DNA from 3 places in the Sphingobium tyrosinilyticum genome. Region 2 is predicted to be linked to each of the others. Evidence: riboswitches for the same ligand, from Rfam matches in the RefSeq annotation. Region 2 holds a riboswitch; each other region holds the start of a gene.
What was found. Region 2 has a riboswitch for cobalamin ahead of ACFO3E_RS00230 (TonB-dependent receptor plug domain-containing protein). Riboswitches for the same ligand answer to the same signal wherever they lie in the genome.
Positions count from the first base shown of each region.

Region 1 (9,680 bases), on a different contig from region 2:
GGCCACGTCAAAAGTTCCGCCTTAAGGGGAGGCAGAAGCGCCAGCTGGCGCGGCGCGCCGGTGACGATGCGCGCCTGCTCCAGCGCGGCGTGGGCGGCGCTGGACAGGCCCGCCGCTCCATCCTCGCCAATGCCGATGATCGTCAGCCAGGGACTCTCAGCCGCCATGCGCAACATCCTCATCCTGGGCGGCACGACGGAGGCCAGCGCGGTCGCAAAGGCGCTGGCGGATCGCGGCGATCGCGCGGTGCTGAGCTATGCCGGACGCACCGGCAATCCCCGCCCGCAGCCGGTCCCTATGCGCGTCGGCGGCTTTGGCGGCGTCGCGGGTCTCGCCGCCTATCTGGAGCGGGAGGCAGTCACGCATCTCATCGACGCGACCCACCCCTTTGCCGCTACCATGAGCGCCCATGCAGCGGAGGCGGCGCAACAGGCGGGCATCGCGCACATCATGCTGACCCGCCCTGCCTGGAAAGCGGGAAAGGGCGACCGCTGGACTCATGTTCCCGACATCGCCAGCGCCGTGGATGCGCTGGCGGAAGAGCCACGGCGCGTCATGCTGGCGCTCGGCCGGATGCATGTGGCGGCCTTCGCCGCCCAGCCGCAGCATCATTATCTGCTTCGTTTCGTCGATGCCCCGCACGTGCCGCCAGCGCTGCCTCGCCATCATCTGGTGGTGGATCGCGGCCCCTTCACGCTGGAGGGAGATCTCGCGCTGATGCGCGCGCAGCGGATCGACCTGATCGTCGCCAAGAATGCGGGTGGAGAAGGCGCGCGGGCGAAGCTGGACGCGGCGCGGGCGCTCGGCCTGCCGGTCATCATGATCCACCGGCCGCCCCTGCCCCAAACGCAGGTGGTACACGGCATCGGCGAAGTGCTCGCGTGGATCGATCATTCGGTCCAACGCGGGGTGTAGAGGATAGGGGAGCCGGGCCGTTCGATCAGCCGGCTGTGGCTCGACCCCAATATGACCATCGTGCGCATATCCGCCATCTCGGCCCCGGCGTCACCCAGACGGACAACGCGCAACTCTTCCTCAGGCGTGGAAACGGCGCGCGCAAACAGGATCAGCCGGTCAGGTCCGCACTCCTGTCTCAGGATGTCGAGCGCGCGGGCAAACCCCTCGGGCCGCGCCTTCGACCGGGGATTGTAGAAGGCCATGGCGAAATCGGCTTGCGCTGCGAGGCGCAGGCGCCGTTCGATCAGCGCCCAGGGCTTCAGATTGTCCGACAGGTTGATGGCGCAGAAATCATGGCCCAGCGGCGAGCCCGCGCGCGCGGCGGCGGCGAGCATGGCGGTGATGCCGGGCAGGATGCGTATGTCCAGCAAGCGCCACTCTGCGGGACCCGCCTCCAGCGCCTCGAATAGGGCAGAGGCCATCGCAAAAACGCCCGGATCGCCCGATGACGCCACCACGACCTGCTTCCCCGCCGCGGCCAGTTCCAGCGCATGGGCGGCGCGCTCCAGTTCCACCCGATTGTCGGAACCATGGCGGACAAGACCGGGCCGGTCGGCGACTCGCGCGACATAGGGGAAATAGCCGATAAGATCCGTCGCTTCGGCCAAAGCTTGCATCACTTCGGGCGTGACAAGTTCGTCCGCGCCGGGTCCGAGCCCCGCCACCGCCACCCATCCGCTCATGGCCGCCGTCCCTGGCCGTGAACCAGCAGGATGGAGAAATAGCCGGTCACCGCCTGTGCTTCGGGAAGCGGCGTGATCTTCTGGTCGGCCATGGTCGCATATTCGACTAGCCAGGCGCAGTCCTGCTTCCCCGCCGCCTCGACCGCGCGGCGCAGCTTGGCCAAGTTGCGGCCGATCTTCATGACCACCAGCGCATTGGTGTCGTGGATGCGCCGGGCGAGTTCCTCTTCAGGCAGCGTCGCCATGAGGACCGTCAGCACATCATCCCCCCAGCTGATCGGTGTGCCGCTGGCGGTCCAGGCCCCCGACATGCCGGTGATGCCTGGCACGATCCGCACCGGCGCAAGCGGCGACAGGCGGCTGTGCAGATGCATGAAGCTGCCGTAGAAAAAGGGGTCGCCCTCGCACAGCACCACCACATCCTCGCCATCCGCTGCCAGCCTGTGGAGATGCGCGGTGCAGTCGGCATAAAAGGCGGACAACGCCTGATTATAGCGCGGGTCGCTGACCGGTATTTCGGTCGTCACTGGATATTCCATCGCATATTCGATGGCATCGGGCCTTAGCAGCCCCTCGACGATGCGCCGGGCATGGCCGTGGCGTCCCGGCTTGCGGAAATAGGCGATGTGGCGGGCGTTGCGGATCAGCCGGTCGGCGCGCACGCTCATCAGGTCCTGCGCGCCGGGGCCAAGGCCGACGCCATGAATGACCCCGCTCATTCGGCCGCACTCGCCAGCGCGTTGATGGCGGCCACGGTCATGGCGCTGCCGCCCAGCCGCCCCTCAACGATGCAGCAGGGGACGGGCTGCGCCTCCCACAGCGCCTCCTTGGATTCCGCTGCTCCGACGAAGCCGACCGGGCAACCGATGATTGCGGCGGGGCGAGGGCAGGCGGGGTCCTCCAGCATGTTCAGCAAGTGGAAGAGAGCAGTCGGCGCATTCCCGATCGCGACGATCGCGCCCTCCATATGCGGCCGCCACAGCTCTAGCGCCGCTGCAGAGCGCGTATTGTTCATGGCGCGGGCGAGATCGGGCACTTGCGGATCGCCCAGGGTGCAGAGGATCGGATTATCAACGGGCAGGCGGGCGCGCGTGATCCCCTCCGATACCATGCGTGCGTCGCACAGGATCGGCGCGCCTGCTTCCAACGCCGCGAAGGCTGTGACCGCGAAGCTTGGGGAGAAGCGGATATGGCGGACGAGGTCCACCATCCCGGCGGCATGTATCATGCGCACGGCGACCCGCTCTTCTTCGGGCGAGAAGCGGCCAAGCTCCGCCTCCGCGCGGATGGTGCGGAAGGACTGGCGATAAATTTCCGCCCCATCCCTTTCATAGACATGCGGCATCATTGGACTCCGAAGAGGGTAAGGATCTGGTCAGGCGAGAGGCCCGCGCGAAGCGGCGGCGCGCCCGCACGGGCGTTATGGGCAAGGTCGAAGCGTCCCGAGCGGCCGGTCAGCATGACCGCCGCCCGCGACGGACGCGCGCATCCCTTGGCGCATCCGGAGACATGGAGCCCTGGAACATGCGGGGCGAGCCGAATCGCAAGGTCGCGCGTGGCGACACTCGCCTGGGGGCAGGCGGGCGCACCGGGACAGGCATCGGCAGAAAGGCGTGGGTCGTCAGGGTCGTCCGGCGCAGCATTGCCGCCCTCCAGCAGCAAGCCGCGCCAGGGCGTCAGGCGCACGGCCTGTACGCCGTCCTCCATGATCGAGAGTAGTGCGGTTGCCTCGACCCGTCCAAAGGGCGCGGCGTAAAAAGGCCCCGGCGCTTGAGCAAGCGCAGAGGCGCGCGAACGAGGCGACGCGGGCGCCTCACCCGCGGGAAGCGGCGCCAAATGCCGCGCCATGCGCCCGGCCTGCACGCCGCCGCTGGCAACAAACCAGTGAGCAAGGCTGATCAGCGCGTCCACCGCATCTTCCGCAGTGACGGACGCGCCTCTTTCCCGTCCATCGGCGCGCAGGATCAGCCCGCCGCTCGTTCCCCGCTCGATCCGGAAATCCGCCGGGGCATCGGTCAGCACAGGCGCAGGCCCCGCGTCGATCGCAAAGCCGATCTTGGCGGGCAGCTCGGGCAGTTCATCCATGCGCGCGATCAATTCATTGGCGATCGATGCGCTGATGTCGCCCTCTGCCCAATCCGGATTGAGGATCAGCGGCGCGCGCATTTCCCGCGCTGGATCAGCCTGCGCCAAGTCCAAGGCGACAAGCCTTTCTATCAACGCGCGATGCACCACCTCGCGCACGCCCCGAACCTGAAGCGCGGCCCGATTGGTGAGGTCGATATGGCCATTGCCATGACGCAAAGCTGCTTCATACAGACCTTCGGCCTGCGCTCGGCTCATCCGACCAAGCGCCGGGCGAACGCGCACCAGCAGCCCGTCGCCCGCCATCATCGGCTGCCATGCGGTCGGGCACCAGCCGCGCACGGCGGCGACGTGCTGCGCCTGCTTCTGCATTGCTCCCATCCTTCCACGCTCGCGCCACGACCAGCGGACGGCACGCGCAGGCGCACGGGGAAAGCCGCACGCCGCACGGCCGCAGCCGCACTCTATTCGTCGCTCAAACGGAGAACCGAGCCGTGACCATCCCCTGGGTCATGGCAAGAGCGACCTTTGCTCCGGCAGGTCTCCTGGCTTGCGGGTCATAGCGTCGGCATGGGGCCTTCCCGGATCGCTCCAGTGGCTGACCGTCCCATCTTCAGGGTCCGGCCGATCCATGCCTTGCTCGCCGCTCACAGTTGCAGGGACAGCCGCGGATTAGGGAGGCAACCCTCCCGCACCGCGTTCCCATTTAAGTCCCTTGCGGGACACCGGCGCGATCGATGAACCGGGCAAGGCCCGGTCCGCTGCGCTTCATAAAGGGGATGCGCGCGAAAGGAAAGTGGGCAGCGGCGGCTTGCTTGCGCCTGTCATGGCCTGACGCTACTCCCTTGGCCCATAACGATATGGAGAGAGAATTGATGAGCGATCTCAGCTTCGAAGCGACCAGCCGTTTCCTGGAAACCGCCAATGGACGGTTGCATTATCATGAGGCTGGATCGGGGCCGGCACTGCTATTGCTTCATGGCTCAGGTCCGGGCGTCACGGGCTGGGCGAATTTCCAGGGCAATCTGCCGCTCTTCTCGCAGCATTTCCGTACGATCATTCTCGATGCACCGGGCTACGGCAAAAGCGATCCCGTAGATGGCGATCCGGTTGCGGTGGCGCGCGATGCGGTGGTTGCGCTGATGGACGGCCTCGGTATCGATCGCGCCCATATCCTCGGCAACAGCTATGGCGGCATCGTCGGCGGCCATCTCGCCGCGTCGCATCCGCAAAGGGTGCTGCGCTACATTACGATCGGCGGGATCGGGTTCAACATCACCTCCACCTTCCCCAATGAAGGTCTGACCCGGCTCGTCGATTTCATCGAGGATCCAACGCGCGAGAACATCATCGCCTGGCTGGAGTCGATGGTGTACGACAAGTCCATCATCACCGACGAGCTTATCGACATGCGCTACAAGGCCGCGCTCGAACCGGTGACGATGGAAAGCAGCCGTAAGATGTACACGCGCTCCGCGCTCGGCTTCATCGCACAGTCCATGAGCGGGCCGGGCGTGTCGCAGCGGATCGACTATCTCGGCAAGATCCAGGCGCCGACCCTGATCACCTGGGGCCGCGATGACAAAGTCAGCCCGCTGGACGGCGCGTTCCTGCCGATGCGGGTGATCCCCAATGCGGAACTGCATGTGTTCCCCAAATGCGGCCATTGGGCGATGATCGAGTGCAAGCAGCGGTTTGAAGAGCTGGCGCTCGGGTTCTTGTTGGATGGGCGGGCGTAGGCGCGCTCAGTCCTCCTGGAATCACCCGTTCAGGCTGAGCTTGTCGAAGCCTTCCACTTTCTTCAGGAAACGCCCTTCGACAGGCTCAGGGCGAACGGGCTGGGTGCGCGTGATCCTAACGCCGCACCACCACCGAATGCCAATCCATGCGCTGTTCCCAGCCGCGCCGCTCCAGTTCCGGCGCATCCTCCTCAATCTCCGGCTTCCCAAGGCATAGCAGCCCAAGACATTCCCAACTGGCGGGAATATCCAGCATCGCGTCCACGCCTTGGGGTTCCAAGATGGAAACCCATCCCATGCCGATGCTCCGCGTCCGCGCCGCCAGCCACAGCGTGTGCACCGCCATGACGCAGCTATAACGGCGCGCTTCCGGCATGGTCGCGGCCCCCAGATGATGGCCCGTCTCCGTTCCATCGTCGCAATAGACGGCGAACAGCACCGGGGCTTCACGCAGGCCATGCAGTTTCAGGCTGCGATAAAGCTTATCCTGTTCGCCCTCATATTCCTTTCCCGCCGCCCGCACCTGCGCATCGACATGGCAGGCCAGTTGCTCCCGAAGTCCGTCCGTCTCGATCCGCACAAAGCGCCAAGGCTGTGACAGCCCAACCGAGGGCGCGCGATGCGCCATGCTCAGCAGCCATTCGACATCGCTCTCGTCGATCGGATCGGTGCGGAAATGGCGGATGTCCCGCCGTGCCCGCACCAGCGCCTCGAATTGTGCGCTGTCGATCGGGGTGATGGCGGGCGCGCTCATGTCAAAATTCTATTCCCGCTTGGGCCTTCACACCGCTGCGGAAGGGATGCTTGACCATCGTCATCTCGGTTACAAGATCGGCCGCCTCGATCAGCGCTTCGGGCGCGTTGCGTCCGGTGATCAGGACATGCTTCATCTCGCCCCTTCCGCTCACGGTTTCGACAACTTCCTCCACCGGCAGATAGTCGTAACGCAGGACGATATTAAGCTCATCGGCCAAGACCATATCATAGGCGGGATCGGCGATCATCCGCTTTACCTCATCCCATGCTTCGCGGGCGAGCGCGATGTCGCGGGTCTTGTCCTGCGTGTTCCAGGTGAAGCCTTCGCCCATGGGCTTGAACGTGACATTGTCCGGAAACGCATCGAACACGACTTTTTCTCCGGTCGTCATCGCGCCCTTTACGAACTGGACGACGCCCACCTTCTTGCCATGACCAATGGCGCGCACGACCATGCCGAGCGCAGCTGTCGTCTTGCCCTTACCCTTGCCGGTATGGACGATCAGCAGGCCCTTTTCCTGCGTTTTGGTCGCCATGATCTTTTCATGCGCGGCCTGCTTCTTCTTCATCTTCTCTGCATGTTGTTCGGGCGTACGTTCGATCATGAGCGGTCTTCCTTGAGGCTGGAGAGGAGCATGGCGGCGCTGTTGGACCTGGGCTTCCACAGCCCCCGGTCGAGTGCTTCGGACAGGCGCGCGGCGGTTTCGCGCAGGGCGGCGGGATTGACCTCTGCCATGAAGGCGCGGACGGCCTCATCCTCGATGAAAGCGGCGTGCACGGCGTCGAAATGATGGTCCTTGACCGCATGGGTCGTGGCGGCAAAGGCGAAGAGATAATCGACCGAGGCCGCAATCTCGAACGCGCCCTTGTATCCGTGGCGCATCATTCCCGCGATCCATTTGGGATTGGTGACGCGCGCGCGGACGATGCGGCCGATCTCATCCTCCAGCGTGCGGACGACCGGCCGTTCGGGGCGGCTATGGTCATTATGATAGCTGAGCGGCTTCTTGCCGGACAGGTGCTCGACGGCGGCGGCGATGCCCCCCTCGAACTGATAATAATCGTCGCTGTCGAGCAGGTCATGCTCGCGATTGTCCTGGTTCTGGATCAGCGCGTCGGCCTGGGTCAGACGCTGCGCAAACAGGTTGCGCTCCGCATCGCCCTCGACGCCGCCGCCATAGGCATAGCTGCCCCAATCCAGATAGATGTTCGCAAGATCAGCCCGATCGTGCCACAGCCGTTCGTCGATCATCGCCTGCAGCCCCGCGCCATAAGCGCCCGGCTTTGATCCGAAGACGCGGGCCCCGGCACGGCGGGCAGCCTCCTTCTCCGGCAGGCCCTGAGCCGCAAGGGCAGCGCTTTCCGCTCGGTGCCGGGCGGCGGCGGGATTATCCTCGTCCGGTTCGTCCAGCGCCATCACGGCGCGCGCCGCGCTGTCGATCAGGTCAATCTGCTCGGGATAGGCGTCGCGGAAGAAGCCCGACACCCGCAAGGTTACATCGACGCGCGGCCGGTTCAACTCGGCGATCTTCATGACCTCAAAGCCGGTGACACGGCCCGACGCCCAATCCCAGCGCGGCCGCACGCCCATCAGCGCCAATGCCTGCGCAATGTCGTCGCCGCCGGTGCGCATGTTGGCCGTGCCCCAGGCGGACAGCGCGATCGCGCGGGGATAGTCGCCCTCGCGCTGCAGATAATCCTGCACGATCAGCTCAGCCGATCGCTGGCCCAGATTCCAGGCGGCGACGGTTGGGATCGCCCGGGTATCGACCGAATAGAAATTGCGCCCGGTGGGCAGCACTTCGGGGCGGCCGCGTGTCGGCGCACCGGACGGGCCGGGCGGAACGAAGCGCCCATCAAGGGCCTTGAGCAAAGCCGCCTTCTCCGCCTCTCCGCAGGCATCGACGCGGGGCGCAAGGTCGTGCGTTATGGTGCCCAGGACAGCCGCGCTTTTGGGTCCAGGCGCGGGCGCTCCACGATCCAGCAGATCGATGGCATGGAGTTCGAGCCGCTCTACCATGTCGCCAGTGGTTCGCCACAGTTCCGCTGAAAGCGCCCCGAGCAACTCCGGTCTTGGCCCCGTCCACGGCGCACCCATGCTACAGTCGAGCGGATCGAACCCTAGCCCAAAATCATCCGCCAGCGCCCGTAACAGCGACTGATGGCCGTCATGTTCCATCCCCCTGGGGCAACGGGCCAGCGCCAGCAGCAGGTCCCGGCGCAGCGATCCCTCCGGCGACCGGGTAAAGACATGCAGACCATCCCTGATCTGCATTTCCTTCAATTCACACAGATAGTTGTCGATCGCAGCTAAGGCATCATCTCCGCTACCTTGCGCCCCGGCATCCTTGTCGAGCCCCTGACTGGCGGCAAGGGCCAATATGTCCTTGCGCAGCGTCTCCAACCGGCGCGGGTCCATCCCGGCGGCGAGATAATATTCATCGACTAGCGCCTCCAGTTCCTTGAGTGGCCCATAGGTCTCCGCGCGGGTCAGCGGCGGCGTCAGATGGTCGATGATGCAGGCCCCGATGCGGCGCTTTGCCTGCGTGCCTTCGCCCGGATCATTGACGATGAAGGGGTAGATTTGCGGCACCGGCCCGGCGCAGATTTCAGGGAAGCAGCTTTCCGACAGCGCAATGGCCTTGCCGGGCAGCCATTCCAGATTGCCGTGCTTGCCGACATGGACGACCGCATGGGCGCCAAATTCGCGGTTCAGCCAGATGTGGAAGGCGAGATAGCCATGCGGCGGCGGCAGCGCGGGGTCGTGGTAGCTGCTCTTGGGGTCGATATTATAGCCGCGCGCGGGCTGAACCGCGATCGCCACATTGCCGAAACGATGCACGGGTAAGTGGAAGGCGTTCTCTCGGAAGAACGTATCGGCTTCAGCACCCCCCCAGCGCGTCGTGATCGCCTCGCGGGCCGCTTCGGGAAGGGAACGGAAGGCGGCCTCATAGTCGGTCAGCGAAAGAGAGGGCGAGGGTTTCGATCGTTTCAGCGATGCGGGAGCGTTGGTCACCCCGCCCGTCATCAGCTGCATCAAGGCCGCGCCACCGGTTGGCGCGTCCCCTGTTGCATAGCCTGCCTCTGACAGCGCGTGAAGGATGGCCGCCGCGCTGGCCGGCGTGTCGAGCCCGACGCCGTTGCCGATGCGCCCATCCTTGTTCGGATAGTTGGCAAGGACCATCGCCACCCGACGCTCCGCCGCGGGCGTTCGGCCAAGTTTCGCCCAATTCGCAGCGAGTTCAGAGACGAAGCTTATGCGATCCTGCAGCACCTTCGGCACGACGATGCTGCACTGCGTCCGCTCATCGAACCGTGCGGCCGCCTTGAAGGCGACGGCGCGGGTGAAGAGGCGGCCGTCCACTTCCGGCAATGCGATGTGCATGGCCAGATCGCGCGCCCCCAATCCCCGCACGCTGGCTTCCCAGGCGCTTTGCTCGGCGCTGGCGAAGATCGTCTG
Region 1 is NZ_JBHSFZ010000025.1:40,799-50,478, forward strand. It holds gene ACFO3E_RS11330 (bifunctional cobalt-precorrin-7 (C(5))-methyltransferase/cobalt-precorrin-6B (C(15))-methyltransferase) at 1-167, opposite strand, end outside; gene ACFO3E_RS11335 (cobalt-precorrin-6A reductase) at 166-915, shown strand; gene cobJ (precorrin-3B C(17)-methyltransferase) at 891-1,640, opposite strand; gene cobI (precorrin-2 C(20)-methyltransferase) at 1,637-2,359, opposite strand; gene ACFO3E_RS11350 (precorrin-8X methylmutase) at 2,356-2,985, opposite strand; gene ACFO3E_RS11355 (cobalamin biosynthesis protein CobG) at 2,985-4,034, opposite strand; cobalamin riboswitch at 4,244-4,470, opposite strand; gene ACFO3E_RS11360 (alpha/beta fold hydrolase) at 4,601-5,464, shown strand; gene bluB (5,6-dimethylbenzimidazole synthase) at 5,580-6,218, opposite strand; gene cobO (cob(I)yrinic acid a,c-diamide adenosyltransferase) at 6,220-6,825, opposite strand; gene cobN (cobaltochelatase subunit CobN) at 6,822-9,680, opposite strand, start outside.
Region 1: linked by a shared signal. The riboswitch ahead of ACFO3E_RS11355 (cobalamin biosynthesis protein CobG) and the one ahead of ACFO3E_RS00230 (TonB-dependent receptor plug domain-containing protein) in region 2 are both predicted to bind cobalamin.

Region 2 (9,680 bases):
CGGTGAAGACCTGCGTCGGGTCCGAATGGTGTCGCTTCGGCACGCAGGACTCCACCGGCCTTGGCGTCAAGACCGAGCGGATGACCTGGGGATCGTGGATGCCCCACAAGTTCAAGATCGCCGTGTCGGGCTGCCCCCGCAATTGCGCGGAGGCGACGATCAAGGACTTTGGCGTGGTCTGTGTGGACTCGGGCTACGAACTGCATGTCGGCGGCAATGGCGGCATCCATGTCCGCGCCACCGACCTGCTGTGCAAGGTGTCGACCGAGCAGGAGGCGCTCGATTATTGCGCCGCCTTCACCCAGCTCTATCGCGAGGAAGCCCGCTATCTGGAGCGCACCGCGCCTTGGATCGAGCGTGTCGGCGTCGAATATGTCAAGCAGCGCATCGTGGAAGACGACGCTGGCCGTGAGGCCCTGCGTGCCCGCTTCCTCTATTCGCAGAGCTTCAGCCAGGATGATCCCTGGGCCGAACGCGCAGCCGGTGCGAATGCAGAACTGCATCAGCATCTCGACCCCATCGCCATCGCTGCGGAGTGAACGACATGACCGATTGGATCGATATCGGAACGCTGGCCGACATTCCCCAGCGTGGCGCGCGCACCGTGCGGATTGCCGGCGAAAAGGAAATCGCCGTCTTCCGCACCGGCGACGACAAGGTCTTCGCGCTGGTCAATGAATGCCCGCACAAGAAAGGCCCGCTGAGCCAGGGCATCGTCCATGGCCATAGCGTCGCCTGCCCGCTCCATAACTGGAACATCGCCCTGAAGACGGGCGAAGCGCAGGGCGCGGATGAAGGCTGCACGCCGACCATCGCGGTGAAAGAGGAGGGCGGTCGCATCCTGATCGCCCGCCCGACCGAGATGAAGGCGGCGGCTTGAGCTTCCGGTCCCCAGCCACAACGGCGGGGACCCGGGTGGGGGTTGCATGCTGGCCATCCCTTGCGGCATGCGCCTCCACCCAATTCTCTCTCTTGGACAAGAGGTAAGAGCATGACTCAGGCCATCCGCACCACCTGCGCCTATTGCGGCGTTGGTTGCGGCATTTCGGCCACGCCGACCGGGCCCCGGTCGGTCACGATCAAGGGCGATGAAGCGCATCCCGCCAATGGCGGGCGCCTCTGCTCCAAGGGCACGCATCTTGGCGAGACGGTGGGGTTGCAAGGCCGCCTCCTGCACCCGATGATCGGCGACAAGCGCGCCAGCTGGGGCAAGGCGCTCGACATGGTGGCGAAGCGCTTTCGCGAGACGATCGAGCGCTACGGACCCGACAGCGTGGCTTTCTACGTGTCCGGTCAGTTGATGACCGAAGATTATTATGTCGCCAACAAGCTGATGAAGGGCTTCATCGGCTCCTCCAACATCGACACCAACAGCCGCCTCTGCATGTCGAGCGCGGTTGCCGGCCACAACCGCGCCTTTGGCGAGGATGTCGTGCCCGCCAGCTATGACGATCTGGAGGAAGCGGACCTGATCGTGCTGGTCGGCTCCAACACCGCCTGGTGCCACCCGATCGTCTATCAGCGCATCCAGGCCGCCCGCGCCGCACGCGGCACCAAGCTGGTCGTCATTGATCCGCGCCGCACCGAGACTTGTGAAGGCGCCGACCTGCACCTGCCGGTAAAGCCCGGCACCGACGTCGCGCTGATGAACGGTCTGCTCGCCTGGTGCGATCAGGAAGGCATCGCCGACCCAGCCTATATGGCCGAGCATGTGAACGCACCCGAAGGCTTTTGGGAGCATATCCGCACCGGCCATGATCTGTGGAGCACGGCCAAGACCTGCGACATCGCACCCGCGCTGCTGGAGCAGTTCTTCAGGCTGTTCGCCGCGACCCCGCGCACCGTCACGATGTTCAGCCAGGGCATCAACCAGTCGATCCGCGGCACCGATCAGGTCAACGCGATCGTCAACGTCCACCTCGCCACCGGCCGCATCGGCAAGCCGGGCGCCGCGCCCTTCTCGATCACCGGCCAGCCCAACGCGATGGGCGGCCGCGAAGTCGGTGGGCTTGCCTCGACGCTCGCCAGCCACATGGACTTTGCGCCTGAAAATGTGGAGCGAGTGGGCCGCTTCTGGGCTGCGCCGAAGATGGCGACCAAGCCGGGCTTGAAAGCCGTAGATCTCTTCCGCGCGATCAACGAAGGCCGGGTGAAGGCGCTATGGGTCATGGCGACCAATCCCGCCGTCTCGCTGCCCGACGCCAACCGCGTGCGTGAGGCGCTGGAAGCCTGCCCCTTCGTCGTCGTCTCGGACATCATCGCCGACACCGACACCAGCGCTTATGCCGACGTTCGCCTGCCCGCCGCCGGTTGGGGCGAGAAGGACGGCACCGTTACCAATTCGGACCGCACCATCAGCCGCCAGCGTCCCTTCCTGGCGCTGCCCGGCGAGGCCAAGCCCGACTGGTGGATCGTGACCGAAGTCGCGCGCCGCATGGGCTGGCGCAACGCCTTCGCCTATGATCGGCCCGCCGACATCTGGCGCGAACATGCGCGCCTGACCGCCTATCAGAATGACGGCCAGCGCGTGCTCAACCTGCGCAGCCACGCCACCATCGGTAACGACGCCTATGAGACGATGGAGCCCTTCCGCTGGGGCGGCGACAAGCCCTTCGCCGATGGCCGCTTCTCGACCCCGGAGGGCAAGGCGCGGCTGGTTCTTACCAAGCAGTTGGAGTTGCAGGAGCCGCTAAAAGCATGGCCGCTGACGCTTAACACGGGGCGCTATCGCGATCAGTGGCACACCATGACGCGTACCGGCCTTGCGCCCAAGCTCGCCCGTCACCGCGAGGAACCGCTGGTCGAAGTCCATCCGCAGGACGCGCAGGCGCTGGGCATCGCCGATGGTGATCTCGCCCGCGTCTCTACCGCGCAGGGGAACAGCCTCTTTCGCGCCAGCGTCAGTGAAGGTCAGCGCGTCGGCGAGATATTCACGCCGATCCACTGGACCGACCAGATTTCGACCGGCGGCCGCACTGGCCTGCTGCCCCGTCCCCTGGTGGATCCGCATTCGGGCCAGCCCGGCTTCAAGGCGACCCCGGCGGCGCTTGAGAAAGTCTCGACCGAATGGAAGGGCTTCCTGATCCTGCGCGGTGAGCAGCCCGCCAAGGTCCCCTGCCTCTGGGCGACCCGCATCACCGTGACGGGCGGTGCGCTTTACGAGGTCGCGGGCAATGGGGATGCGGTGCGGCTCGAAGCCTGCCTGCCGAAGGGTGATCGGGTCGAAGCCATCGACCAGACGCGCGGCACCCGCCGCGTCGCGATCATCGCGGAAGGGAAGCTCGCGGGCATCCTGATCGTCACTAAGACCGGCCTGCTCCCGTCGCGCGACTGGCTGATCGGCCAGCTCCAGGTCGAAGAGGTGGGCGCCTCCGTCCTAGCCGCGCGGGGGCCGGGCAACCAGCCGGACAAGGGGCCGACCATCTGCGTCTGTTTCGACATCGGCCTCAATCAGATCATGGCCGCCATACGCGAGCAGAATCTCGTCGATGTGCCCGCCATCGGCAAGGCGATCGGCGCGGGCACCAATTGTGGATCATGCCGCCCCGCGCTCGCCAACATCCTGACCCAAATTCCGCAGGAGACACTCCATGCAGCAGAATGAGCTTATCGCCCCCGGACAGGTCTGGCTGGTGGGCGCAGGTCCGGGCGACCCGGACCTGCTCACCCGGAAGGCCGAAAAGCTGATCGCGGCAGCGGAGATCGTCTTCTATGACGCGCTGGTGGGGCCCGGCGTACTCGACCTCATCCCCGAGGGGGTCGAACGGGTGAGTGTCGGCAAGCGTTCGGGCCGACACAGCAAGGCGCAGGAAAGCATCAACGACCTGCTCCTCGCCGCTGCCAAGGCCGGGAAGCGCGTCGTGCGCCTCAAGGGCGGTGATCCTTCCGTCTTCGGTCGTTCGGCGGAAGAAATGGAGCATCTGGCCGCAGACGGCATTTCCTTCCGCATCTGCCCCGGCATCACCACGGCCAGCGCGGCGGCGGCGAGTGGCCATGCCTCGCTCACCCTACGCGGCGTGGCGCGGGGCCTGACCCTGGTGACGGCGCATCTGAAGGCCGGCGAACCGCTCAAGCTCGACTGGGAAACGCTGGCCCGACCCGGCGGCACGCTCGGCATCTATATGGGTCGCGCCGCTGCCGGAGAGATCAGCCGCCAGCTGATCGCCGCTGGGCGTGATCCGGAAACGCCCGTGATGGTGGCGGTCAATGTCTCGCTCCCCAGCGAACGGCTGATCCGCGGCAAGCTGTCCGCGCTTGCCTTCCTGGTCGCCACGATCAGCGATGAAGATCCGACCCTGCTTCTGATTGGCGAAGCGGTGGCGGGCACGGCCATGCCTGGTGAGGTCGCCGCAAGCGTCGCTCTTCAGGCTTGAAGGCTCAGCCCTCCGCACCTTCGCCTTGAGCTTGTCGATGCCCCTGCCTTAGTTGGAAGGAAGGTAAGGGGCATCGACAGGCTCAGTCCTGATAGCGCAAACCATCAAGATCTTCCGGCCGGTTGATATTGGGCAGCACGATATCCGCCCGGTCCACGATCTGCGCGCCGATCCGCTCCAGCCAGCCATAGATGGAGCGGTTATTCTCTTCGGCCAGGTGCGCGTCCAGCTCTCCCGCCAGCGAAGCGGGCCAGAACCCGGCAAGTTGCTGCCCCTTCAGCACCGCCGCGCCATCTGCGGTCAGCGCCTCCGCCAGCGCGGCCGGATAGACCGGCATGTCGCACCCGATCGTTAGCACCCCGTCAAAGCCCTGGCCTGCCGCATGATGCAGCGCCGCGTTCAGCCCGCCCAGCGGCCCCATGTCTGGGGCAGGCCGATCGGGTAGGCCCGTCACCCCCTCCATCGCCCGGCCGCAAACCACCACCGCCTCCACATGCGGCGCAATCGCCGCCATCGCATGCTCCAGCAGGATGCGCCCGTCCGGCATCACGGCCAGCGCCTTGTCGCTCCCGAACCGGCTGGATCGCCCACCGGCTAGCACCGCGCCCAGCAATCGCATCGATCCACTCCTTGGCAGAACCTCTGCTTTCCCCTATGGCGCGGCGCGTGAGCGGGCAACCGCTGACATAAGAAGATCGCGCCGGTGCCCATTGGGCTTGAAAGGGAATGCGGTGCGGATAGCGTGGCTATCCAATTCCGCGGCTGTCCCTGCAACTGTAAGCGGCGAGCGCGATGCACTGTGGAACCCGCCGTCTTCAAAGGGGAGGCGATGGGGGCCAGCCACTGGGCCAGACGGCCCGGGAAGGCCGTGCATCGCTGCCTTGACCCGCGAGCCAGGAGACCTGCCAGCGCATGGTCGCTCTTGTCCAGGATCCAGGGATAGGTCCGGGCACGGTGTTTTCCGTCTGAGCGACGCGAAGCGGCGGGGGCCGCATCGGTGCGCGGGGCGGGGCGCTGGCGTCTGTCCTTACCGCGTGTCCGGCCGTTTGCGCGGAGACCCTCGCCCAAGAGTCGCCTGACGCTCAGGGAAGACGAACATGTTCAAGACCGGAATTTCACTGCTGGCGCTTCTCGCCGCCACCCCCGCGCTCGCAGGGGATAATGACGAGATCATCGTCACCGCGCTCGGCATCGAGCAGCCTCGCGATGAAGTCGGCCAGGCCGTCACCGTAATCGACGCACAGACCATCGAAACGCGCCAGTCGGTCAGCATCGCCGACCTGCTGATCACGACGCCGGGCGTACGGTTCAACCGTGCTGATGTGGTGGGCGGGGTTACGGGTATCTCGATCCGCGGCGCGGAAACGACGCAAACGCTGGTGCTGCTCGACGGCGTCAAGGTCAACGACCCCAGCGGCATCGGCGATCTCTATGACTTCGGCAATCTCCTGACCGGCAACATCCGCCGAGTCGAGATACTGCGCGGCTCCAACTCGGTCGTCTATGGCAGCCAGGCGATTGGCGGTGTCGTCAACATCATGACCGGCGAGCCTGCCGAAGGCTTCGGCGGCAGCGCCTCGATCGACTATGGCTATGCCGACACGCTGAACGCCAAAGCCGATGTGTCCGGCAGCAGCGGCATCGCGTCGGGCGGCGTGGGCGTCGCTTATTTTCGCACTGACGGCATTTCCGCCGCCCAGGGCGGCACGGAAAAGGACGGCTATGAGAATATCGCCACCCACGCCAAGCTGAAGCTCGCCTTCACCAACAATCTCAGCCTCGATTTGCGCGGCTATTATATCCACGCCGATCTCGACACCGACATCTTCTTCGGCGCGCCGATGGAGTCGACGGACAGCAGCAAGCTGAACCAATATGTCGGCTATGCGGGCATCAACCTCGCCCTGTTCGACGGCAAGCTGACCCAGCGGGGCGCCGTCACCTGGCTTCGTAACGATCGCGACTATTTCTCGCCCTTCGGGGATTATGGCTATTCGGGCACCAACCTTCGCTTCGAATATGAGGGCGTCTATCAGCCCATTGATCAGGCCAAGCTGGTCTTCGGCTATGAGCATGAGCGGCCGGATTATGATTTCTACGGCTTCGGCAGCGGCGGCGCCAAGGCGAATATCGACAGCGTCTATGCCCTCGCCGTCGTGAAGCCCTTCACCGGCCTCTCGCTCACCGGCGGCGTGCGCCACGACGATCACAGCCAGTTCGGCGGTGCGACCACGCTCGGCGCCAACGCCAATTACACGCCCAATGCTGGCCGCACCAACATCCGCGCCAGCTATGGCGAAGGCTTCAAGGCGCCATCGCTCTATCAACTTTATGATGGCTTCAACGGCAATCCCGCCCTTCGGCCCGAAAAGTCGAAGAGCTACGACATCGGTTTCGATCATAGCGTCGTGGGCGGCCGCGCGATGATCTCCGTCACCGCCTTCCGCCGCGACACACGCGACCAGCTCTATTTCGACGGCTTCATCCTGCCCTTCGGTCAATATATCAACCTGACCCGGACCCGGGCCAAGGGTGTTGAGGCCGCCGTCACGCTGAAGCCCGTCGATGCGCTCACCGTCACGGCTGCCTACAGCTATATCGACGCGATCGACCGGTCGGAAGGCGGCATCAACGAAGGCAAGCTGTTGCCCCGCCGTGCCAAGAATGCGGTGAGCGTCTCGGCCGACTATGTCTGGTCCTTCGGCCTGTCGATGGGCGCTACGCTGACCATGGTGGGCGACAGCTTCAACGACGCTGCCAATACGCAGCGACTTGACGGCTATGCTCTGCTGGGCGTCCGTACATCCTTCCCGATCAACGAACATCTCGAGATTTACGGCCGCATCGACAATCTCGCCGATGAAGAATACTCGACGGTCTATGGTTACAACACCTATGGCCGCTCGGCCTTTGGCGGCGTGCGTGTCCGCTTCTAAAGCCTGGCGAGAGGGGCTGGCGTGAGCCTCAGCCCCTCAATTCTGCGCAACGGTGACCTGCGCCACGATACTGCGCGCGGCCTCCACATAGGCGGGGCCGCCGCACACCGTCCACGCCTGCGGAACGCGGATGCGGGGGATGGAACGCAGCGCCGGATGGTGCAGCATCTCCGTTCCCTGATCGACGACATTCTCGCTGCCGCTCTCGACGATCAGCCAATCGGGCCTTGCCGCGATCATCTCCTCCAGCGGTACCTGGGCAAGCGAGGCTTTGCCCAGCTTCCCCGCCAGATTGACGAGCCCCGCGCGCCGGATCAGTTCATCGACCAGCGTACCCGTCCCGGTCATATAGCCGCGCCGCTGATAATAGGCTGCGACCCCGCCGCGTCCAGCCTGAGGCAGCGGGGCAAGATCGCGATCCATGCGCCGGATCAGCGCCTCCCCGCGCTCGCGATGTCCGACCGCCGCGGCGACCTCACGAATTTGGGCCCGGATCGTGACCAGACTGTCCGCACTGGCCAGCCCCAGCGTTCGCCACTGGCCCGGCGGGGCGCCGACCACGCTTCCCGCACCATCGGGAAGGCCGATCAAAAGATCGGGCCGCATCGCCAGCACCTCCTCGGCGGGGCGGCGGAGCGTGCGAAACCGGCGCGCCTTCGCCACCGCTGCCGACAGTTCCGGATCATGGCCATAGGGGCTGAGGGCGACGATCTGCCGGGGATCGGCAAGCGCCAGCACATATTGATCCGCGCAGGTGTTGAGCGACACGATCCGCTTGGGAGCAGGGGCGGCCGCACCCGTCAGCCCCAGCACACAGAGCGCCGCGATGATAGTCCTGCCTCGCATCCTGTCGCGTCCCCCACGGTGTCGCGAAGCTCTACCAAGCACCTGCAAGGACGCAAGCCATGACCGCCCGGCGTCATCCGCTGCTGATGCCCGCGCTCATCGCGCTCACGCTTGTGGCCGCGCTCGGCTCGCTCACGCTGGGCGCTGTCCCGCTGTCGCTCCCGCGCATCCTGGCCGTCCTTGGTGGAGGGGGCGACGAGATCGCCCGCGCTATCCTCATCGACCTGCGCCTGCCCCGCATGCTGCTCGGCCTGATCGTTGGCGCCATGCTCGGGCTCGCTGGCGCATCGCTCCAGGGCTATCTGCGCAACCCGCTCGCGGAGCCATCGGTGCTGGGCGCATCCAACGCCGCAGCCTTGGGGGCCGTCTGTGCCCTCTATTTCGGCCTCGCGCAACTGCATCCCGCCATTCTCCCGCTGCTCGCCATCACCACCAGCCTCATTGCGATCACCGCACTGTTCCTGCTCGCGGGTCCTTCGGAAAGCCCCCTGACGCTCATCCTCGCGGGCATCGCCGTCGCGACATTGACGGGGGCGGGGATCAGCCTGTCGCTCAATCTCTCGCCCAATCCTTTCGCGGCGATGGAGATCATGAGCTGGCTGATGGGCAGCCTGGAAAATCGCAGCTACGCCCATGTCTGGATTGCGCTTCCCTGTGTCCTCATCGGCGCGGCGCTGCTCATCGCCGATGGTCGCACCCTTGACGCGCTGACACTGGGGGAGGAGGGGGCGCAGGCCCTTGGCGCGGACCTAGGCAAGGCGCGCCTGCGCATCATGCTGGGCGTTGCGATCGGCGTCGGCGGCGCGGTCGCCGTGTCGGGCGCGATCGGCTTTGTCGGCCTCATCGTCCCGCATCTCGTCCGCCCGCTAACCGACCGCTCGCCCTCCGCCGTCCTGCTTCCGTCGCTGCTGGGCGGGGCGGCGCTGCTGACGCTGGCCGACATCGGCGTGCGCCTGATCCCGACCAGCAGCGAACTCAAGCTCGGGGTCCTCACCGCGCTGCTGGGCGTCCCGGTCTTCCTTGTCCATCTGATGCGGGAACGGCGGCTATGGTGACGATCCGTGCGCAGGATATTTCCGTCCGCCTCGGCCGCCATCCGGCAGTCGATGGCGTCACCCTTGCGCTGGAGCCCGGCCAGCTGGTCGGCATCATCGGTCCCAATGGCGCGGGCAAATCGACGCTGATTCGCGCCCTGCTCGGCCTGACGAAGCTCGTCGGCGGCGAAATCGAGATTGATGGCAGCCCCGCGGCGCGCCTCTCGCGCCAGGAGATCGCCCGCCGCATTGCCTATCTGCCGCAGGGACAGACGCTGCACTGGCCGTTGCTGGTGGAAAGGCTGGTCGCGCTAGGCCGCATGCCTCATCTCGGGCCGCTCTCCCGCCTGTCTCCCCACGACGAAGCGTTGGTCGATGCCGCTCTCGCCCGCGCCGACGTCCTTCATTTGAAAGGCCGTGTGGCCACCGAATTGTCAGGCGGCGAACGCGCTCGCGTCCTCCTTGCCCGCGCGCTCGCGGTCGGTGCGCCC
Region 2 is NZ_JBHSFZ010000001.1:32,449-42,128, reverse strand. It holds gene nirB (nitrite reductase large subunit NirB) at 1-539, shown strand, start outside; gene nirD (nitrite reductase small subunit NirD) at 545-880, shown strand; gene ACFO3E_RS00245 (nitrate reductase) at 992-3,604, shown strand; gene cobA (uroporphyrinogen-III C-methyltransferase) at 3,591-4,373, shown strand; gene mobA (molybdenum cofactor guanylyltransferase) at 4,456-4,992, opposite strand; cobalamin riboswitch at 5,058-5,297, shown strand; gene ACFO3E_RS00230 (TonB-dependent receptor plug domain-containing protein) at 5,471-7,309, shown strand; gene ACFO3E_RS00225 (ABC transporter substrate-binding protein) at 7,346-8,155, opposite strand; gene ACFO3E_RS00220 (FecCD family ABC transporter permease) at 8,215-9,210, shown strand; gene ACFO3E_RS00215 (ABC transporter ATP-binding protein) at 9,204-9,680, shown strand, end outside.

Region 3 (9,680 bases), on a different contig from region 2:
ACGACACGGCCCCGGCCGGGCAGTCTCGCCTGCGGTCCGTTCATGACAGTTCGATTTCGGATCGCGGCAGCTTTTCGCTGCGCCGCGCGCGCCTGGTGCTTCAGGGCGACATTTCCGACCGCGTTTCGCTCTATCTGCAGTCAGATTTTGCCACGGCTGTGAACAACCAGGCGGGCAGCGAACGCCGCGAAGGCTTCGTTCAATTGCGCGATGCCTATGCCGATGTCTTCCTCGACAAGGCAAAGACCTTTCGCGTCCGGTTCGGGCAGTCAAAGGTGCCCTATGGCTGGGAGAATATGCAGTCGTCTTCCAACCGGCTGACGCTCGACCGCAGCGACGCGATCAACAGCGCAGTTCCCAGTGAGCGCGACCTTGGCATCGTCGGCTATTATACGCCGCCTTCTGTCCAGAAAATCTGGGATCGGCTGGGGCATGACGGGCAAAAGCTGTTCGGTAATTATGGCGCTTTTGGCGTGGGCGTGTTCAATGGTCAGGGCACCAACCGAACGGAACAGAATAGGGGGCTGATGAAGGTCGCCTTCGCCACTTGGCCCTTCGAACTGGACGGTCTTGGCGAGACCTTCGCGGGCCAAGTGTTCGAAATCGGCGGATCGGCAATGATGAACGATGTTCAGCCTGAGCTGCGCAGCGGATCGGTCAGTGCAATCGCCTATGACGATGACCGGGTCGGCATCCACGCCATGCTCTATCCGCAGCCCTTCGGCATTCAGGCCGAATGGAATTGGGGCAAGGGGCCGGAATTTGACCGCGTCAGCCAATCGATCGAAACGAAGAAGCTGCGCGGCGGCTATGTCCAGGCGATGTACCGCCTGCCCACGGACTCGATCGGTACGCTGATCCCCTACGCCCGCTGGCAACATTATCGCGGCGGTTGGAAGGCATCGACCAATGCCCCGCGCCTGGAGACCGACGAATTCGAACTCGGCATCGAATGGCAGCCGTGGAAGGCGCTGGAATTCACGCTGGCCTACGCCCGGATGAAGCGGGCCGAAGCGGATGAACGCCGCGTCGGACGCGCGGAAGGCGATCTCATCCGTACGCAGGTGCAATGGAATTATTGAACCACAAGATTAAACATTCCCCGTTCGTTGCGAGAGAAGTCGAGAAACAGGTGCCGCATAAAGGGCTCGACACGAACGGGATGGGTGAACACGGGCGGAGCATTGCGCCCTTCGCTCCGTCACCTTAGATCATCTCCATGATCGAGGGAAAGCCCGCCATGTCCGCCGCCTCATCCCTGACGGGCGAACCTTCATTCTCCTTCACTCAGTTCAGCCGCGATGGCGCCGCCGCCACGGTCGCGCGCGAGCTTGCCGAGGAAGCGCCGGTAGCCATAGAGTTTAACGGCGTCGGCTATGCCGTTCTGATGGCCACCCCCGCCGACATAGCCGAACTGGTGCAAGGATTTGCCCTCGCCGAACGTCTGGTGAGCGCCGAAGACGCCCCGTTGGCCGTCGATATCCACACCACTGCGGATGGCGTCATCGCCCGCGCCACCCTCCCGCCCGATCGTGTCGAGGGTCTGCTCGGCCGGGTCCGCCATCGCGTGTCGGATTCCTCCTGTGGCTTATGCGGCGTTGAAAATCTGGAGCAGGCGATCCGCCCGCTTCCGTTTGTCACCTGCCGCTCGAAAGCAAGCCGCGATGCGATTTTCCGGGCGCTGGAGCAGTTGCACGAACATCAACCGCTCAACGCGCGCACCGGCGCCACCCACGGCGCGGCGCTGGTCGATGCCGATGGCGTGATCCGCGCGGCCTTTGAAGATGTCGGCCGCCACAACGCCTTTGACAAGCTGATCGGGGCGATGCGGCGGCAGGACCTCTCCTGGGACGGCGGCTTTGCGCTGCTGTCCTCGCGCTGCTCCTATGAACTGGTGGAAAAGGCAGTGCTGGCCAACTGCCCGTTGCTCGTCACCATTTCGGCCCCGACCCGCCTTGCCGCCGATCGCGCGCAAAGCGCGGGCCTGCCGCTGGTGGTGCTGGCGCGGTCCGACGCGATGCTGGCGACCGTCACTCTCGAATGATCAGCGCCCCGTAAGCGGGCAAGGTCCCGATCGCCGCGCCATTCACCGCCGCTACGATCTCGCCCTTCGGCGCAAACTCATTTGGCCAGACTGCCGCCTCCGCCGACAGGTTGAACACGCATAGCAGCGCGTTCCCATCCGCATCCCGGCGAAACACAAGCCTGTTCTCATCCGCGAGCAGCAATTCCATGCCGCCATGGCGCAACGCTCCATTTTCCTTGCGCAGCGCCAGCATCACGCGGGTGAAGTTCAGCAGCGAGTCCGGATCTTCCTCTTGCGCATCCACGGCACGCGCCAGATTCTCTTCCCCCAGCGGCAACCAGGGTGTCGCCGTGCTGAACCCCGCTTCGCTTGCGCTCGCTTCCCACGGCAACGGCGTGCGCGCCCCGTCGCGTGAAAGGGTCAACGGCCAATTGGCGATAGCCTCCGGGTCCTGCAGCCGCTCGAAGGGGATATCGACCTGCGTGATCCCCAGTTCCTCCCCCTGATAGAGGATCGCATTGCCGCGCAGCGCGACCAGAAGCGCCATCTTCTGCCGCGCGAACGCCGACCGGTCCTCCATCGCGCACCAACGCGACAGGGCGCGTGGCGCATCATGATTTTCGAACGCCCAACTCGGCCATCCCATGCCCGGCTTATCAGGCCAGCGCGCGACGGTTTCGGCGACCAGCGCTGGGGTCAGCGCCGCAGCATAAAGGAAATCAAATCCATAGGCGCTGTTCAGCCGCTTTTCTCCGGCCGTATAAGCTTTCATCTCTTCCTCGGCGCGGTTGCCGCCGACTTCGGCCATGGTGAAAATCGCCCCATAACGGTCGGTGAGCGCCCGGATGCGCTCGACAAAGCCCAACATATCGGGATGCGATTGGCTGTAGCGGCGAATCTGATAGTCGAACGGCCGGGTGCGCGGCTTGCCATCGTCCGGTGCAGGCGGATTGTCGCGCAGCATAGGGTCGTGCATCGCATGATTGAGCGCGTCGAGCCGGAAGCCGTCCACGCCCCGCTCCAGCCAAAAACGCATGGCGTCCAGCAGCGCATCCTGCACCTTGGGATTATGGACATTCAGTTGCGGCTGGCTGCTAAGAAACTGGTGCATATAATATTGCCCTCGGCGCGCGTCCCAGGTCCAGGCCGGGCCACCGAACACCGACTGCCAGTTGCACGGCGGCGTGCCGTCGGGCTTTGGATCGGCCCAGACATACCAGTCATGCCGGGGATTGCCCTTATTCTCCCGGCTTTCGCGAAACCAGTCATGCAGGTCCGATGTATGGGCATAGACCTGATCGATCGTGACCTTGAGGCCCAGTTCATGCGCCCGCGACACCAGCGCGTCGAAATCCTCGATCGTGCCGAATATCGGATCGACCCCGCAATAATCCGCGATGTCATAGCCAAAGTCGCGCATCGGCGACGTGAAGAAAGGCGAAATCCAGATCGCGTCGGCCCCCAACCGGGCGATATGCTCCAGCCGCCGCGTGATGCCGGGCAGATCCCCGATCCCGTCGCCATCGGAATCCTGAAAGCTGCGCGGATAGATTTGGTAGATGACGGCGCCCTTCCACCAGGGCTGGCCGGAGTCGCTCATGGGTGACGCTCCCTTGCTGCACCCGCAGCATACACATGTCCCCGCCGCCATCTACCGCTTGCGAGCAGGCCATCGCCGCTTTATCAGCAGCCCCGCGACAGGTTCCCCGTTAGGGGATCAAAAGGGAAGTCGGGTGCGATACCCGCGCTGCCCCTGCAACTGTAAGCGGTGAGCGGACCGGCCACAGCGCCATTGGGGATCAACTGTTCCCGAGAAGGCGGCCGGAAAGCACTGACCCGTGAGCCAGGAGACCTGCCTGCCGCAGTCGTTCTTCGACCGGACAGGGTGTGCCGGGCGAACGGGGTCTCCCTCGCGCAGCGACAGCCATCGCCTTTCCGGTCCGCTTGCTTGCGTGCCTGGACAAGGCTGTTCGCGGTTCAAGAAGCGGGAGGACCCTGATGACGGTCTTTCATGTGCATATGATTATGAAAGGGCGCGTCTGATGCTGCGCCCCGTACAAGATCGAGCGTCGGTGGTCGTCTGCTCCACCTGCCGCCTGTCCGCCGACCAGCGGGAGGATGCGGAAGGCCGCCGCGGCGGCGCTCTGCTGGTGGAAGCGATGCGCGATCTTCAGGCGCAGGAGTCCGCCTACGCTGCCGTCGCCGTGCAGGACATGCCCTGCCTCTTCGCCTGCCAGCGCCATTGCACCGTGCATGTGCGTGGACAGGGCAAGGTCGGCTATGTGCTGGGCGACTTCACGCCCGATGCGGATGCTGCCCGCGCCATCCTCGACTACACGCTCCGCCACGCCGCCAGTGAGGAAGGCGTCGTGCGCTATGCCGACTGGCCGCAGGGGGTGAAGGGCCACTTCATCGTCCGCACGCCTCCCGAAGGCTTTGTCTGCACATGATCCGCTTCGAGGACAGAGCCGCCTTCGACCGGGCGCTCGACCGACTGCCGGAGCCGGATGGGAGCGCCATCGAAGCCTCCGCCGCCCGCCAGGCGCAACTCACCAAGCCCGCCGGGTCGCTAGGCCGCCTGGAGGAAATCGCGCTGTTCATGGCGGGCTGGCAAGGCAGGGAGCGTCCGCGCGCCGACCGCATCCGCGCCGCCATCTTCGCGGGCAATCATGGCGTTGCAGCCCGTGGCATCAGCGCATTCCCCCCAGCAGTAACTACGCAGATGGTGGCGAATTTCCAGGCAGGAGGCGCAGCGATCAACGCGCTCGCCGCCTCCTGCGGAGCCGAGCTTTCCATCGTCCCGCTCGACCTCGACCGCCCGACCGCCGACATATGCGAAGCCCCGGCGATGAGCGAGGCGGAATGTCTCGACGCGCTCAACGCTGGCGCGGCCGCCGTGACGGCAGGCACCGATCTGCTGTTCGTTGGCGAAATGGGCATCGCCAACACCACGCCCGCCGCAGCCCTTTGCGCTCAATCCTTCGGCGGCCTCTCCCCGGACTGGATCGGCAGGGGCACCGGCGTCGATGATAACGGCTTGGCGCGAAAAGCGGATGCCGTGGCAAAGGCCCTCGCGCTCCACGGTCCCCATTGCACCAGCGCCTTCGAGACGCTCCGCCGCCTCGGCGGGCGTGAGATCGCCGCCATGGCCGGAGCAATCCTCGCCGCCCGCCACCTGAGCGTGCCCATGCTGCTGGACGGCTTCATATCCAGCGCCGCCATCGCCCCTCTCGCCCGCGACAATCCGGCCATCACCGCCCATTGCCTCGCCGCCCATAATTCGGCGGAAACAGGCCATGCCCGGCTCCTTCAGGCACTCAGGCTGAAACCGCTGCTGCAGCTCGACATGCGTCTTGGCGAAGGGAGCGGCGCTGCCGTCGCCGCACAGATCGTCCGTTCGGCGCTCGCCGCTCATGCCGGCATGGCGACCTTCGCAGAGGCCGCCGTAGCAGGCGCGCTGTGAACAGCTTTGCCCTCCACCTGATGCGCCATGGCGCGCCGCAAACGCCGGGCCTGCTGCTGGGCCATAGCGATGTGCCGCCTGATCTTGACGCCATGCAGCCCTGCCTCGAACGCGCCCGCGCCGTCGACTTCGCGCAAGTCCTCAGCTCCGACCTCGGCCGCGCCAGCAGCCCCGCGGCACTCATCGCTGCAGAGCGCGCGGTGCCTCATCACGCCGGCGCCCGCTGGCGCGAATTGCATTTCGGCGCATGGGAAGGGGCCGAGCCGGCCACGCTTCCCACGTCGGACGTGGGCCGCTTCTGGGACGCACCAGACGAAAACCCGCCACCCGGAGGAGAGCGCTGGTCCGACCTGCGTCTCCGCGTCGAAAGCGCGCTCGCTACCATCGACCAACCCACGCTGGTCCTGAGCCATGCTGGAACGATGCGCGCCGCGCTGACGCTGCTCTGCGGCTTCACTTACCGCCAGTCCTGGGCGATCGATCTGCCTTACGGCGCCCTGGTGTCCCTGCGCGTCTGGCCCGAAACGCAAAGCGCACAGATTAGCGGATTGGTCACATGAGGCGGCTGATCCTCGCCCTGCAACTGATGACCAGCCTGCCGCTCCCTCCTGTCAAGGCGGACGAGACGGATTTCGCCGCCGCCATCCGCTGGTTCCCCGCAACCGGGTTCGCCGTGGGCGCAGCAGCCGCAGCGGCAATGACGCTCGGCCTGAGCGTCGATTCTTGGGTCGCCGCCTTGTTCGCCCTGCTCGCCTGGGTCGCAGCAACAGGCGCGCTCCATCTCGACGGTCTCGGCGACATCGCCGATGGCGCAGGCGCGGTGCATGGCGACCGGGCCAGGCTCTCCGCCGTCCTCGCTGATCCCCATATCGGCAGTTTCGGCGTCGTCGCCATCATCCTCCAACTGCTGGCAAAGTTGATCCTCCTGCGGCTGTGGGCGGAACAGCTCCCCGCATGGGGCCTGATCCCGCTCGCTGTGATCGCGCGCATCGGCCCGCTGGCCTGGACGCTTTGGCTCCCACCGTTGCATGAAGGATTGGCCAGCCGCTTCCGCGAAGGCGTGAAACCCGCCCACCTCGTTGCATGGTCGGCGCTGGCGCTCGCGATATGCCCGCTCTTGCCTGCGCTGGGATCCGCCGCGCTGCTGATCCCGCTCTGGGCATGGTGGCTGCGCAGCCGTATCGGCGGTATTTCGGGCGATGGTCATGGCGCAGGGATAGAAGTAGTCGAAAGCGCGCTGCTCGCCGCTCTGGTATTCGCCCGATGACCGACGTCTTTCGCTGGCATGGCGGCCGCCTCGCGCAAGCCCGCGCCCATTATGGAGCGAGCGTTAAGCGCTGGATCGATCTTTCCACCGGCATCAATCCGCAGCCTTGGACTGGCTTCACCCATATCACACCCGATTGGCACGCTCTTCCTGATCCTGCCGCGCTCGCCGACCTGGAATCCGCCGCCGCCCGCCATTTCGGGACGGACCCAGCCCATGTCTGCGCGCTTCCAGGCAGCGAGATCGGCCTCCGCCTGCTCGGCACACTGCTTGACCGTCCCGGTTTCCACCTCATCCCTTCTTACCGCACGCATGCCGCCGCCTTTCCTAAATCTTTGCCGCTCGTCGCGCCGGAGGATGCGCCGCCCGGCACGGCATTGCTGCTCGCCAACCCCAATAATCCGGACGGCCGTCTTTTCCCCAGGGCGCATATGCAGGCGCTGCTCGCCCATCAGGAAAAGCGAGATGGCTGGCTGATAGTCGATGAAGCCTTCGCCGACTGCGTCCCCGAAGCAAGCATCGCAAATGAAGTGGCGCAGGAGAGGCGCCTGATCATCCTGCGCTCCTTCGGCAAGTTCTTCGGTCTTGCCGGTCTGCGCCTCGGCTTCTTGATCGCGCCGCCCGCGATCATAGCGGCGTGCCGTCAGATGCTCGGCGACTGGCCCCTCTCCGCCGCAGCGATCGACTTCGGCCGCGCCGCCTATCGCGACCGGGCCTGGATCGACCAGACCGTCACCACTCTGCACGGCCGTGCGATCCAGCTCCACCAACTGCTCACCCGCCACGGCTTAGAAACGCAGGGCGGTTGCCCGCTCTTTCGCCTCATAGAGACGCCGAACGCCGCCGCCTTGTTCGACACACTCGCGCGCCAGGCGATCCTGACGCGTCCGTTCGAGGATCATCCAAATTGGCTCCGCTTCGGTCTGCCCGCAGACGCCGCCGCCATGGCCCGGCTGGACGCGGCCCTTGGTTGAACTCACCGCCTTGATGCTGGACGCCGCATTAGGCTGGCCCCAGCGGCTGCACGCCCGCATCGGCCATCCGGTCGGCGCGTTTGCCCGCATCATCTGGGCCTGCGAACGCCGCTGGAACCGCCCAGGCCGCTGGCGGCGTCTAGGCGGCGTTGCTACGCTATTGCTCCTCCTCTTCACCGCTATCGTCGGCGCATGGCTTGTCGAAACCGCGATTTACCATCTGCTTGGCCGCTGGGCCTGGGCCGGTCTCGCGCTCGCAGCATGGCCCGCGCTCGCGCAACGCAGCCTCTTCGATCATGTCTTCCCCGTCATAAGAGCGCTCGAAGCAGGCAACCTCCCCGCCGCTCGCAGAGCCGTCAGCCTGATCGTCGGCCGCGACACAGCAGCCCTCGACGAAGCAGGCATTGCCCGCGCGGCCATTGAAAGCTTAGCCGAAAGCTTCTGCGACGGCGTTGTCGCGCCGCTCTTCTGGCTGTTCGTCGGCGGCCTGCCCGGCATCTGGGCCTATAAGGCGGCAAACACCGCCGACAGCCTGATCGGCCATCGGGAAGAGCCCTTCGCGGCTTTTGGCTGGGCGGCGGCGCGGTTCGACGATCTGCTCAACCTCGTTCCCGCACGCCTTTCGGCTGCCCTCCTCTGTATCGCCGGGGGCGGGGGCTGGCGCATCCTCGGCCGCGACCATGCCCGCCACGCGTCTCCCAATGCGGGTTGGCCGGAAGCCGCCATGGCAGGCGCGCTCCGCATCCGGCTCGCTGGCCCCATCCATTATGACGGCGTGTCCCACGATAAGCCCTGGATCGGCGGCGAAGGGAGGGAGGCGACGTCCGCCACCGCGCGCGCCGCGCTCGACCTCTACATCCGCGCTTGCGCTTTGCTCTGGCTAGTGACCGCCTTGATCGAAGGAGCCCGCCTATGACCGCTTTCCAACGGCTTTTCGTCCTGGGTGGTGCGCGCTCGGGAAAGAGCCGCCATGCTGAGGCGCAGTGCGAAGCCATGCCCGGCACGCTCAGCTATGTCGCCACAGCCGAGCCATTCGACGCCGAAATGACGGCGAGGATCGCCCACCACCGCGCCCACCGCAGCCCCCGCTGGCAAAGCGTGGAGGCCCCGATCGATTTGCCCGCCGCCATTCGCGGCGCCCACGGGTCCGGCGCGATCCTGGTCGATTGCCTTACCCTCTGGCTCTCCAATTTGCTGTTGGCGGAGGAGGATATCGCCCCTTGGATCAGCGCGCTTATCACCGCGATCAAGGAATGCGCCACGCCGATCGCGCTCGTCAGCAATGAAGTTGGCTTGTCCATAGTCCCAGAAAATGGGTTGGCCCGGCGGTTCAGAGACGAGGCGGGCCTGCTCAACCAACATGTCGCGGCGGCTTGTGACAAGGTGCTGTTCGTCGCGGCCGGTTTACCCATAATTCTAAAACAGCACGGGCGTTCGGCACAGACCTTTTAAAAACTGCATCATAGTATAGAGTTACCTTGCGGGCCAATGGGAGGGGACTGAACGATCATCGAAGCGGCCTTTTCCTATTCCAAATGAAGGAGGCCGGCTTCCCTGTTTGCCTGAATACACCGAATAAATTCATTGCGCGAATCGACAGGGTGATATTTGGGTGCGACCGGCTTGTCTGTGGTCGAACGGATCAATATGGGACGGCCCAATAATGCGTGGAGGGGTTTTATGGGAGCCAGCGATCATGGCAGGGACGATATGTCCCGGACCGGGGGAAATCGGAAGACCACCAGTGTCTCGACCGGATGGCGGTTCCTGGACAGGGGATATAGCAAGTGAACGCTCTTAATGCAGATTATCTGTTCGTCTTCATTTTGGCGGCTTTTGTCGGCTTTCAGCTGATCAAGAAGGTGTCGCCGCTGCTGCACTCGCCGCTGATGTCGCTGACCAATGCGATCGCGGCGGTGGTCATCGTGGGGGCGATTACGATCACGGGTG
Region 3 is NZ_JBHSFZ010000025.1:54,389-64,068, forward strand. It holds gene ACFO3E_RS11390 (porin) at 1-1,082, shown strand, start outside; gene fdhD (formate dehydrogenase accessory sulfurtransferase FdhD) at 1,241-2,044, shown strand; gene ACFO3E_RS11400 (alpha-glucosidase) at 2,031-3,626, opposite strand; cobalamin riboswitch at 3,709-3,900, shown strand; gene ACFO3E_RS11405 (DUF1636 domain-containing protein) at 4,069-4,476, shown strand; gene cobT (nicotinate-nucleotide--dimethylbenzimidazole phosphoribosyltransferase) at 4,473-5,489, shown strand; gene ACFO3E_RS11415 (histidine phosphatase family protein) at 5,486-6,049, shown strand; gene ACFO3E_RS11420 (adenosylcobinamide-GDP ribazoletransferase) at 6,046-6,756, shown strand; gene cobD (threonine-phosphate decarboxylase CobD) at 6,753-7,730, shown strand; gene cbiB (adenosylcobinamide-phosphate synthase CbiB) at 7,744-8,646, shown strand; gene cobU (bifunctional adenosylcobinamide kinase/adenosylcobinamide-phosphate guanylyltransferase) at 8,643-9,182, shown strand; gene ACFO3E_RS11440 (NAD(P) transhydrogenase subunit alpha part 2) at 9,518-9,680, shown strand, end outside.
Region 3: linked by a shared signal. The riboswitch ahead of ACFO3E_RS11405 (DUF1636 domain-containing protein) and the one ahead of ACFO3E_RS00230 (TonB-dependent receptor plug domain-containing protein) in region 2 are both predicted to bind cobalamin.